4 regions of the Lysinibacillus sp. FSL K6-0102 genome follow, and region 2 is predicted to be linked to each of the others. Evidence: riboswitches for the same ligand, from Rfam matches in the RefSeq annotation. Region 2 holds a riboswitch; each other region holds the start of a gene.
What was found. Region 2 has a riboswitch for S-adenosylmethionine ahead of metA (homoserine O-acetyltransferase MetA). Riboswitches for the same ligand answer to the same signal wherever they lie in the genome.

Region 1: linked by a shared signal. The riboswitch ahead of NYE73_RS09330 (YezD family protein) and the one ahead of metA (homoserine O-acetyltransferase MetA) in region 2 are both predicted to bind S-adenosylmethionine.
Region 3: linked by a shared signal. The riboswitch ahead of metK (methionine adenosyltransferase) and the one ahead of metA (homoserine O-acetyltransferase MetA) in region 2 are both predicted to bind S-adenosylmethionine.
Region 4: linked by a shared signal. The riboswitch ahead of NYE73_RS02415 (MetQ/NlpA family ABC transporter substrate-binding protein) and the one ahead of metA (homoserine O-acetyltransferase MetA) in region 2 are both predicted to bind S-adenosylmethionine.

The regions. Positions count from the first base shown of each region.
Region 1 is NZ_JBBOPH010000001.1:1,881,137-1,884,324, forward strand. Features, by position in the region: gene NYE73_RS09325 (DUF418 domain-containing protein) at 1-880, shown strand, start outside; SAM riboswitch class I at 1,051-1,146, shown strand; gene NYE73_RS09330 (YezD family protein) at 1,181-1,372, shown strand; gene NYE73_RS09335 (flavin reductase family protein) at 1,463-1,948, opposite strand; gene NYE73_RS09340 (VOC family protein) at 2,098-2,883, shown strand.
Region 2 is NZ_JBBOPH010000001.1:2,658,166-2,661,353, forward strand. Features, by position in the region: gene NYE73_RS13455 (GerAB/ArcD/ProY family transporter) at 1-708, shown strand, start outside; gene metA (homoserine O-acetyltransferase MetA) at 749-1,684, opposite strand; SAM riboswitch class I at 1,808-1,919, opposite strand; gene NYE73_RS13465 (hypothetical protein) at 2,246-2,755, opposite strand; gene NYE73_RS13470 (hypothetical protein) at 2,889-3,188, opposite strand, start outside.
Region 3 is NZ_JBBOPH010000001.1:3,694,299-3,697,486, reverse strand. Features, by position in the region: gene pckA (phosphoenolpyruvate carboxykinase (ATP)) at 1-824, opposite strand, end outside; SAM riboswitch class I at 1,214-1,332, shown strand; gene metK (methionine adenosyltransferase) at 1,591-2,787, shown strand; gene NYE73_RS18670 (gamma carbonic anhydrase) at 2,967-3,188, opposite strand, start outside.
Region 4 is NZ_JBBOPH010000001.1:504,451-507,638, reverse strand. Features, by position in the region: gene NYE73_RS02425 (pyridoxal phosphate-dependent aminotransferase) at 1-855, shown strand, start outside; gene NYE73_RS02420 (PPC domain-containing DNA-binding protein) at 898-1,401, opposite strand; SAM riboswitch class I at 1,524-1,628, shown strand; gene NYE73_RS02415 (MetQ/NlpA family ABC transporter substrate-binding protein) at 1,717-2,547, shown strand; gene NYE73_RS02410 (methionine ABC transporter ATP-binding protein) at 2,655-3,188, shown strand, end outside.

The DNA of each region.
Region 1 (3,188 bases), 780 kb from region 2:
GGCTAGAGAGAGTAAGGACCCAATCCTTCTTCGTCAAAATCGACTTACTTTGTGGAAGAGGGCGCTTTTGTTATTTACGATAGGGATAATATTATATGCAATCGGCTGGACAGGAGATATCTTACATTATTATGGCGTGTATATGTTTGTTGCTGCTTGGTTGATTGCCCAATCCAAGAAAATGATGATCTTCATAATTGGTGCCATCCTTATCCTTTCACAATGGCTTCAAATTCAATTTAGTTACCTTGCTGGTTGGCATCCAACATATGTGCTACTAGAGTATCTTGATTTTTGGACACCAGCAGGATTTATAAGAAATTTGATGTTTAATGGCTATCATCCACTATTCCCCTGGATTTGCTTCTTTCTGATAGGTATGGTAGTGGGCACATTAGATTTAACAAATCATACATTAAGAAAAAACTTACTGGTGATAGGTTTATTGTTAGTCATCATGACTGAGACTTGTTCAACGTTATTCATTAAGATGACAACCATTCATTTATTAGATGTAGAGAGTGCATTGTATTTATTTGATACAGGACCGATTCCACCGAATATGATGTATGTCCTATCTAATTCGGCTTCGGCTATTGTTATCATTGTTGGCTCCATCTATCTTGTAGAGACATGTAAAAATAAAGTTATTCAATCTTTCATATTAACAGGACAAATGTCTTTAACGCATTATGTTGGCCATGTTGTTATAGGCATTGGAATACTAATTATTTGCCAAAAGCTGGAGAACCAAACACTTGCTTTTTCCATGCTGTATGCCTGCTGTTATTTTTTAGGATGTGTCGTTGTTTCTGTATGGTGGAGGACTAAACATCATCGAGGCCCACTTGAATTCATGATGAGGAAATGGAGCTTGTAATAAATTAATGGATTGCCATCTATTTCTCACTGACTAGGCATAAAATACTTTAGGTTTAGGGAGTCTTTTAATCTAAACGACATATTGCATAGTATTCAACTAGGTTTTCTAATATTTTGTATTGACATTCCTATAGCAGAATTATAGAATTATTTTCAAGAAACGCAGTACTCTTATCAAGAGAGGTGGAGGGACTTGGCCCAATGAAGCCTCGGCAACCGAACAACAGGTGCCAAATCCAACAGATGGTGTCTGAGAGATAGGAGGGGCTATCAATCAGTTTGATGCGTTGGCCTCTTTATGAACAATAAGGATAAAAAAGAAGGGGTGTATCGTATGGCTCAGTCAGTAAAAGTAGATGATAAGAAACTAGAGGCAATTGCGAAGGCGATTCAAAATCTTGAATTTGGTGAAGTGCATATTACGATTCAAGATGGTGTGATTGTGCAAATTAATAGGCTTGAAAAGCAGAGATTTCCGCAGAAAAAATAACAATGATTTCAGTAGAACTTATGTCAAACGGCCACCTATAAGCATGAAGGATTTCCTGTGCTTACAAGTGGCCCTTTTTTTGTGTAAAGACTAGCTATAAAAGCTTTTTGGTATGGGACCGATATGACGGCGATGATAAAGCAAAGGCTCTTTTTGAGCATTTGTAATGTCTACGACCTGCCCAATAAAAATGGTATGGTCGCCAGCATCGATTTGCTGAAATGTTTTACATTGTAAATTAGCTGCTGTATCATGTAAAATCGGTAGTCCTAAAGAGGAAGTTGACCATTTTGCTTGTGCAAAGCGATCAGGGATTTTACTGGCAAATAGTGTACATAAATGCTCTTGATCACTCGCTAAAATATTGACCGCAAAATTTGGCGCAGTCGTGAAATAAGGATGGAGCTGAGATTTTTTATCGAGTGACCACAAAATAAGGAGCGGGTCGATTGAAACAGATGCAAAGGAATTGACGGTTAAGCCAATCGGTTTTGTGTCATGACATGTCGTGACAACTGTTACGCCTGTAGGATAATTACCTAATGCCAATTTAAAAGCAGCTACTAAATCTGTCATTCAAATCACCTCTTTATGAAATTAGTGAACGGAGTTTGTAGGTAAACGAAACTTTTTTTCATATCCTACTAGTAACTCCTTTTCTTGAGTAAATTTTAAACTAATCAAACATACAGGTAAAGGTAATGGGGAAAGAAAGGGGAATGGCCATGACTTTATATTTTGATCATTTGGTTCATCAAGTGGAATCACCAGAAAATATAAAGGTTTTCTTCAATAAACGAAATGTCCATACAGTGAATGGTGGGCAGCACACGATGTGGGGGACTTATAATACGTTAAGCTACTTTGGCTTAAGCTATATTGAACAAATTGCTATCTATGATCGTGATTTATTTGAGCAAGCGGCACAATACCCATATTCCCTACATTATACGTTTAAACGTGATCAAGAGCGCCAGGGATTTTCTCGAATTGCTCTGCGCACAAAAAATATTGAGGAAGAGGGTCGACGCTTGCGAGCATTGGGCTATGAAGTATATGGACCAGATGCATGTAGCAGAACAAGACCAGATGGCACTGTGGTAGAATGGAAGCTACTGCATTTTGGTAAGCCAGATCTGCCAATTGATTTTCCATTTTTGATTGAATGGGCGGAGGAAGATGAAGAACGTTTGGTTCAATTAAAGGCAAGTGGTGCCATTGATGTCAAACAGGCTATAACGATGGAATCCGTCCAATTCTACGTCAAGGACATGCAGGCAACAGTTAAGCTGTGGCAAGAGGTGTTACAGCTACCAGTGCCTACGCAATATGAGCAGTATTTGTCACTACAGCTACCGAATATGCGCTTAGATTTCTATGAGGAAGAGAGCGCGATGACAATGACACTTGGTCATGTCAAAGAGGGACCATTTGGTGTTACATTAAAGGATCCTAAACGAACAAAGGAAACTTTAGTTTGCCCTGGTGCTTTTTATTGGATAAATCGATAAGGAGAAAAGGCTGGGCCATAACTAACTGGGACCTTCATTAAGCCGAATAATCTTTAAATTAACAAACATGATAACTAGAAAAACCGAACTATTCCGAAACACTTCGTAAGCGTTTTAGTGGATAGCTCGGTATTTTTATGGGCTGAAACACTTTTGCTTCTGCCTTTTTACATAAGTATTGAAAAACAAAACCATCAATAGAATTTCTGGTGCTGGCTACTTGCTTTCCTGTGGATTTAGCGTTACAGAGGAGACCCTGGAGCGAAATCACCTCCTCACCTTGCTAGAAAGTTTTAGCTAGTGAC
Region 2 (3,188 bases):
TTCCCATTGTTTATCTTTATTTTTATTTTTTTCGTCATTAGTATTACCCCTCAAATTACATTTGAGAATATTCAGCCTCTACTAGAAGCAACCAAAACATCTATGTTTTATAGTATTGCACGCTTTATGAGTATCTTTTCCTTTCCATTACTTGTATTAATGATGCTCTATCCTACTGGTGTCAATGTACAGCCGTCTGCACAGAAAGGGCTATATATTGGGGCAATCCTTGGTGGAATCGTCTTAGTTACATTGATTGTCCTATCGATTCTTGTATTAGGTCCTGAAAACACAGCATCAAGGACTTTTCCTAGCTATGCCTTAGCACAAAGAATATCTATAGGGAATTTTTTACAGCGTATAGAAATCATCATGGCATTTATGTGGATTTCGTCTATTTATATTCGTACATTTATGTATTTCTATACGACCGTTGTTGGCCTCGCACAAATTTTAAAGATCAAGGATCATCGCCCACTCATTATACCGATGGGGATAATTGTTATTGGACTTTCTCAAATTGTTCATCCAGATATTGTGCATTCTACTAATTATAATAATGAAATTTGGCCAATCTTTTCCTTTATTTTCACCATTTTATTACCTATACTTTTGCTGATTGTAGTAGTTATTCGCAATCGTAAATCCAAGACTCAAAATAACGAAACACCTCAGCAGGAAACAGAAAATGACAATCAAAAAGTCTAATTTCTTCTAAAGCTAGAAAAGAAATTAGACTTTTTATTAATTAAATATGATATTCGATTTCATCTACAAAATCCCATTCATATGGTGTTTCTTGGTAAACATAGTAGTTCAACCAGTTAGAGAATAATAGATGCGTATGGGCACGCCAAGTATTCATCGGCACTTGTGTCGGATCGTCATTCGGGAAGTAGTTTACAGGAACGGCGATATCTATGCCCTTCGCCACATCGCGACTGTATTCATCGGCTAGCGTTGTCGCATCATACTCTAGATGCCCCGTAATCATAATATTTTTATTATCTTTTGATTGTACAATAAATACCCCTGCATCCTCTGAATAGGATAATAATCGTAGTTCTGGATGATTGCGAACCTCGTCAATCGAAACAGATGTATAGCGTGAATGGGGCGCAGTAAATAAATCACTAAAGCCACGTACCAAATCTACAGTTAAATCTGTAATCACATGGGAATAGACGCCTGAGCATTTAGCAGAAAGCTCAACCTTCCCAATGCCATAATGATGATACAATGCAGCCTGTGCCCCCCAACATATATGTAGCACGGATGTCACATTCTTTTTAGACCAATCCATAATTTCTGAAATTTCCTGCCAATAGTTGACCTCTTCAAAAGCCATTTTTTCTACTGGCGCACCAGTTATAATCATACCATCATAGCGTCGGTGTCGAATCTGATTGAACGTTGTGTAGAAAAGCTGCAAATGGGATTTACTCACATTTTTAGACTCGTGTGTGGCTGTATTCAAAAAGGTAATATTCACTTGTAATGGTGTATTCCCCAATAAACGTAATAATTGGAGCTCTGTTTTTTCTTTTTCAGGCATTAAATTTAATATTAATATATTTAATGGACGGATTTGCTGTGTTTTCGCACGATCTTCTTCCATGACGAAGATTTTTTCCTCACGTAAATGTTCTCCAGCTGGTAAATTTTTCGGAATATTAATTGGCATCTTGCTTTCCCCTCTCTATAATCACTCTCTTTTAGCAAATCTTGCTTGCGTAGGATGCAACGAAATTAAAAAATCCTCCTCATTCCATACGAGATAGAATGAGAAGGATTTTTTTCACGTCCACTCTTATCTCTCAAAGGAAAAAATCCTTTGCTGGAATTAGCACCTTTCTAACGATTGTTAGAGGTTGCTGAAGCGTCATCGGGCCAAATCCCTCAGCTTCTCTTGATAAGATTATTTAATTATCTTGAATTGTAACATGAACTTGTTAGAATATCAATAATTCATAGAATATTTTGTGATTCACGCGCATGTTTCTTTGTCATTTGATGTACACTAAGCTTGCTATATGTGGTGTTTCTGCATTTAAAATTTATGGTAAACATGCCGTAATTATGAAATATTGTATGATTCTAACTAGTTTTAGTTTGGGAGTAATACATTTGCCTATTCGTTTATTCCACTTCTTATAAAATCTATGTAATCTTCATTATAACTCATACTTCTGAAAAAAAGAAGTGTATAACATTTACAAATAAAAAGAGGGGATAACCCCTCTAATTAATAGGCTCCTATTTTTTTGACTACTGCCATATTACCTTGACCACGTTCATATCCATTTGAAGGTATCTTTGCAATAATTCTCATATTAATATTCCCTTCCAGTAATGCCTGATATGCATTATCAAAGGAATCCCTGTGAAAATATAAGTACCATGAATCAGAATAATCTCCATCAACAGGTGTCAATTGACCACAAAAGAATTTTGCTTCATTAGTATAACCATAATTATAATAATCACATAACTCAACATTTCCATTCAAATAGAATTCTACATTTAAATTATTTGCTAAATTATATTGAACTTCTTTACCTGTTAACCTAACCATATTATCTTCAATAAATTTTTCTTCTTCACTTGGTTCAACGTATTCAGTAGCATACATCTTGCTAGGATCTTTTTCCTCTTGACTTGTTTTATCTACTTCTACAATTTCTTCTTTACCACATGCAGAAAACAATAAGACAGAACATAATATCGTAAATATCCATAATTTATTAAATTTCATAGTTACACCCCATATTATCTATTTTAGTTACATATTACCATAGTTGGATATAACACAGAATATCTTTCTTATGGGCGTGTGAAAATTTATATGGTAGTGTACAAAATAAACAGTTAGGGGTATCCGCTTCTTGTCAACGTTTTTCTAATCTAATTTTTATCAATCCTTTTTTACTGTAATCTACATTAACAATACGATACGTCACATTATATATTGTTACATCTGGATATGTACTTTCATCTAATTTAAAATTTGTTCGTGCTGCTGCATTGTCTCTAACAGTAATTTCATAAATTGGTTTGGCTAGATTAACCGCATCATTAGATGAGATTGAAAAATCTTTGTATTTTAAAATACATGGAATATAACCTTTTAATACTTCTTGTTCTTCGTATACTGGACGTCCTAAATGGTCATATCCAATTAATACTTT
Region 3 (3,188 bases), 1.0 Mb from region 2:
ATTGTTTTTGCATAGCAGCCACCCTCAATGTTGAATACACCATTATCAGACCAACCGTGTTCATCGTCACCGATTAGCTTACGATCAGGATCAGCTGATAACGTCGTTTTACCAGTACCAGATAGACCGAAGAATAACGCTACATCGCCAGCTTCACCAACGTTTGCTGAGCAGTGCATTGAAAGAATACCTTGTTGTGGTAATAAGTAGTTCATGATACCAAAGATAGATTTTTTCATTTCACCAGCATATTCTGTACCACCAATTAAAATAATTTTCTTTTCAAGTGATACGATGATGAATGTTTCAGAAGCAGTACCATCAACCGCAGGATCTGCTTTAAAGTTAGGAGCTGAGATGACAGTGAAGTCGGCAACATGAGAAGCTAATTCATCTGCTGTTGGACGGATAAATAATTGATGAGCAAAAAGATTGTGCCATGCGTATTCATTGATAACTTGAATGCTTAATTGTGAGTCTTTGTCAGCACCTGCAAAGCCTTTGAATACGAATAACTCGTCACGTTCTTTTAAATATTTTATTACTTTTACATATAGGTTATCGAACACTTCAGAAGAAATCGGTTGGTTGACTTTACCCCAGTCAATTTGATCTTTTGTGCTTTCTTCTTCTACCGTATATTTATCTTTAGGTGAACGACCAGTGTATTTGCCAGTTTCTGCACGAACTGCGCCATCTACTGTTAACATTGCTTCACCACGAGATGTAGCTTTTTCTGCTAATTGTGGTACTGAAAGTTGAACATTTATGTTACCGCCGTTTAATAATTCCTTCAGTTCGTTTGCAATTTCTACTGAATTCATCGATTAAATACCATCCTTTTTTATAGTATTCCCTTGATTTAGAGGGATTTTTTCTTAATTTCAAAAATAGTATAACACAATTGCTTAAATAATCTATACTAATTAAGAAATTATTTTAGAGTTTTTACCACTTTTCAATAAACTGACAAAAAATAATGTTTTTCGAGTAGAATACCATCAATCCTACTGTAATTAGGCACGAAAATTGAGCCACACATATGTTACCACAAGTAGCTAGGTATGTTGTAGGGATTAATTTGCTTCTATTTACATCATCATCCAAGTATGAAAAGTTTTTGTGTAATAAGTTCTTTCCTTTCTATACAGTAATACATAAGAAAATATTTGACAACGTTCGACCTTTTCAGTAACATGAGATTGAACGGATACTCTTATCCCGAGCTGGTGGAGGGTCAGGCCCTGTGAAACCCGGCAACCTGCATGAACTATTTCACGACATGCGTTGGTGCCAACCTGATGCAAGGGAACATCCCTTGAACGATAAGAGTGAAAGGTTACGCAGTCATTATTCCTTTCCTCATGTAAAGTAACGTGAGAAAAGGATTTTTTTATTGCTATAAATCAATGTAAAGGTAAGTATATGTAGTTCTTTCCTTATTATAATGACGGATCTTTCGAAATCCTCGTGTTAAAAGCAGCAGTAACGGCTTGAGAGTTCAATCCTTAGGAGCGGACTTGACATGGGTAATGAGTACCGTATTCATACACAACTACTTATTGTAAGAGTATTTAGGAGGAAAACCAAATGACAAACCGTCGACTGTTTACATCAGAGAGTGTAACAGAAGGACATCCAGATAAGATTTGTGACCAAATCTCGGATGCCATTTTAGATGCTATTTTAGCAGAAGATCCAAATGCACGTGTAGCGTGTGAAACAACTGTAACAACAGGATTAGTATTAGTAGCAGGAGAAATTACTACTTCTACTTATGTGGATATTAAAGGTATTGTTCGTGACACTGTAGCTGAAATTGGCTATACACGAGGTAAATATGGCTTTGATGCTGAGAACTTAGCGGTGCTTGTGGCAATTGGCGAACAATCACCTGATATAGCTCAAGGTGTTGATCAGGCATTAGAGGCACGTGAAGGCTCTATGACAGATGCTGATATAGAAGCAATTGGTGCTGGTGACCAAGGCTTAATGTTTGGCTATGCATGTAATGAAACACCAGAGCTAATGCCATTACCAATTAGCTTGGCACACAAATTAGCACGCCGTTTAACAGAAGTACGTAAATCAGGTGAACTTGCCTATTTACGTCCTGATGGTAAAACGCAAGTAACGATTGAATATGATGACAATAATGTACCGGTTCGCGTGGATACAATTGTTATTTCAACACAGCATGATGAAGAAGCAACACTTGAACAAATTCAAGCAGATTTAAAAGAATTTGTTATTGCACCAGTTGTACCGAGTGAATTATTAGATGCTAATACGAAATACTTCATCAATCCAACTGGCCGTTTTGTAATTGGTGGGCCAAAAGGTGATGCTGGATTAACAGGACGTAAAATCATTGTTGATACATACGGTGGTTATGCACGTCACGGTGGTGGTGCCTTCTCAGGTAAGGATGCAACCAAGGTAGACCGTTCGGCGGCATATGCAGCACGTTATGTAGCGAAAAACATCGTAGCAGCTGGCTTAGCAGAGCGTGCTGAAGTGCAACTTGCCTATGCGATTGGCGTTGCTCAGCCTGTTTCCATTGCTGTCGATACATTTGGCACAGGTAGAGTGAAAGAAAGCGAGATCGTTGAATGGGTACGCGAGCTATTCGATTTACGCCCAGCAGGTATCATTAAAATGCTTGATCTTCGTCGTCCAATTTATAAACAAACTGCTGCGTATGGACATTTTGGTCGTACAGATTTAAATGTACCATGGGAGCAAATTGATAAAGCAGACGCGCTACGAGAAAAAGCACGTTTATAAACTATTGAACTAAAGTAATGAAGTCATTAGAAAATTATTCTGATGTATTAATAAGCAAAGGGGCAACATTGCTCCTTTTGTTTTTTTTACAAAAATACCTCGCTAGGATTCGTGAACATATTCGGTACACGAAAACGCGAGGGATTTTTTCGTTAGTATTGATTTTTTGTGTAGGTTATTTATTTCTGAAGTGATTTATAATATTGACCTTTTTCTGCGTATTCTCGTACGATGCGTTCCATATCCTCTTTATCTTCAGCATTTAATTCTCGGACAACTTTTGCTGGACGACCTAATGCTAAACTATTTGGAGGAATGACTTTACCAGGAGGTACTAGGCTTCCAGCTCCAATAAATGCACCTTCTCCAATCTCAGCTCCGTCTAAAATAATGGATCCCAT
Region 4 (3,188 bases), 2.2 Mb from region 2:
GTTGAGCTACCTTTAGCTGTGTTAAACCCTGGTGACACGATGCTCTTACCAGATCCTGGCTATCCAGATTACCTATCAGGTGTTGTACTAGGAGACGTCAATTTTGAAGTAATGCCCCTTTTTGCTGAAAATGATTTCTTACCTGATTATCATGCATTACCTGATGAAGTGAAAGAAAAAGCAAAGCTTCTTTACTTAAATTACCCGAACAACCCTACAGGTGGTACAGCATCACTTGCGTTTTTTGAAGAGACCGTTCGCTTTGCGAAGGAGCACAATATTATCGTATCACATGATTTTGCTTATGGGGCAATAGGATTTGACGGTAATAAACCAGTTAGCTTCCTTCAAGCAAAGGGTGCAAAAGAAGTAGGAGTTGAAATGTATACATTATCGAAAACCTATAATATGGCTGGCTGGCGTATAGGCTTCGCTGTAGGGAATGCCGAGATTATTGCTGCTATTAATCTAATTCAGGATCATCTGTTTTGTAGTCAATTCCCTGCCATTCAACAAGCCGCAGCAGTAGCACTGACGGCTTCCCAACAATGTGCGGATGAACTACGAGCTACTTATGAGCGTCGCCGCAATGTACTCATTGAAGAAGCTCGAAGAATTGGCTGGCATGTTACGGCTCCAAAAGGCTCCTTCTTCGCATGGCTCCCTGTACCATTAGGCTATACAAGTGAACAGTTTGCTGATCTTTTGCTCGAAAAAGCTGATATCGCTGTAGCAGCAGGTAATGGCTTCGGTCAGTATGGTGAAGGCTATGTACGCGTAGGATTGCTGGTTAGTGAGGAGCGCTTACGTGAAGCAATCCATAGAATCGAGCAATTACAATTGTTTAAAAGATAATGACGTCGTATCCTGTAGCTATCCCTAGCTACAGGATTATTACTATTTTTCAATTTTCCTTGGTTGCCCTAAACCATTTTCTAATGGATAAAATTGAACATGACCTGTTTCATCATCCCATTTTCGAATATGTTGAATCCCTTGTACCTCTGCCAACACGATGTCAGCAGTAATAACAGGGTTGCCCCCTTTTATTAAATGCCCACCTGATACAACACCCCATTGATCGCTCATAGAACCATGGAAATGTGTCTCATATCCACCATCTCGCTTACACACCACACCTGAACCTTGAATAAATTCTAATGGTCCCTCTTTTTCAATCACATCACTAAAACGAACTTGAATTTGAGCTGTTGCATCTGGCACTAAATAAACAAAGCTGCTTTTTTGAAAGCTGCCAATACAGCTTACAATTGTTGCTGACTCTATGCTATTCTCTTCGCAAAGCGCTTCAATCCCTTCAATGATATCTGTTCCCGTTAGAAAACGAGCACTAATAACCTTACCAAATGAACCTATACCATAATTAACTCTTACAGACATTGTTATCCCTCTTTTGCGTCGAAATATTATAATTATATAAAAAATTTAAAAATTATTTATTGACTTACTATACCCTATAAATTATATTAGTTCTATCGGAATTACAAAAAAATATTATAAATCTCTTATCAAGAGTAGCTGAGGGACTGGCCCTATGAAGCTCGGCAACCTCCTTTTTATAGGAAGGTGCTAAATCCTGCAAACGATCTTCGTTTGATAGATAAGAGAGGACATCTTTTCATGAGCCTCTCTTAATTTGTAAGAGAGTTTTTTTATTTTCAAAAAACCGATAAAAACAATCTTGGAGGTATTTTCATGAAAAAGAAAAATAAATTTTTAGTAGGTTTAGCAAGTTTAACATTAGTAGCAGCTTTAGCAGGCTGTGGCTCTAAAGAAGATAGTAAAAGCCAAGCTGAAGGAATTGATGAAAAGAAAATCGTTGTAGGCGTCACTTCTGGTCCACACGAACAAATTGCAGAAGTAGCCGCTAAAGTAGCAAAAGAAAATGGGCTAGAAGTAGAACTAAAATCATTTTCTGACTATGTTTTACCTAATACATCCTTAGCTGAAGGTGATCTTGATGCGAACAGCTATCAACACGAGCCTTTCCTAGATACATTTAATAAAGACCATGATACAGATTTAGTAACAGTGGGCAAGACGATTTTAAATCCAATGGGTATCTACTCAGAAAAATATAAATCCTTTGATGACATTCCTGACGGTGCAACGTTTGGCTTACCAAATGACCCAACGAATGGAGCACGTGCCCTCTTTGTTTTACAGGAAGCTGGCTATATTAAGTTAAAAGAGGGTGCAGACTTAACAGCCTCGATCCGTGATGTAGAAGAAAACAAAAAGAATTTAAAATTCATTGAATTAGAGGCAGCTCAAATTCCTAAACAACTTAGTGAAGTAGATGTAGCAGCTATTAATACAAACTTTGCACTAGAGGCTGGCATTAACCCTAAAGATGACTCTATTTTATTGGAATCTACTGATTCTCCATACGTGAACTATATTGTTGTACGTGCTGAAAATGAAAATGATCCAACAATTAAAAAGTTCGTTGAGGCTTACCAATCTGACGAAGTGCGTCAATTCATCGAAGAGGAATTCAAAGGTTCTGTAATCCCTAGCTGGTAATATGTTCAGAAAGCTTCTATAAAGCCGAAGAATCTGCTGAAATTCCCCAATGGGAAGACGAGCAGATTCTTGCTTTTTAGAAGGTTGAGAAAGGAGCAAACAATCGCATGATTCAATTACAAAATATCTCAAAAGAATTTAAATCGAAAAAAGGCATCATAAAAGCTGTGGATGGCATCAACCTTCACGTAAAAAAGGGACAAATTCATGGTGTAATCGGCTATAGTGGTGCTGGTAAAAGTACACTCATTCGTTGCGTTAATCTACTAGAACGTCCTACAGCAGGAAAAGTAGTGATAGACAATGTAGACATTACGACCCTTTCTCTTCACGAATTACGTCAAACACGCCAAAAAATCGGGATGATATTCCAGCACTTTAATCTCTTAAAAACAGCAACAGTTTACAATAATATTGCAGTTCCCTTAAAGCTACTAGGCTATAAAGAGGCGGAAGTAAAAAACCGAGTAGCTAAGTATGCTGAAATTGTCGGTTTAACAGATAAACTAGATAGTTACCCAAATCAACTTTCAGGTGGTCAAAAACAGCGTGTGGCTATTGCACGTGCCTTAGCACAGGAACCAGAGATTTTACTTAGTGACGAAGCAACAAGTGCACTTGATCCTGAGACAACGGAAGCC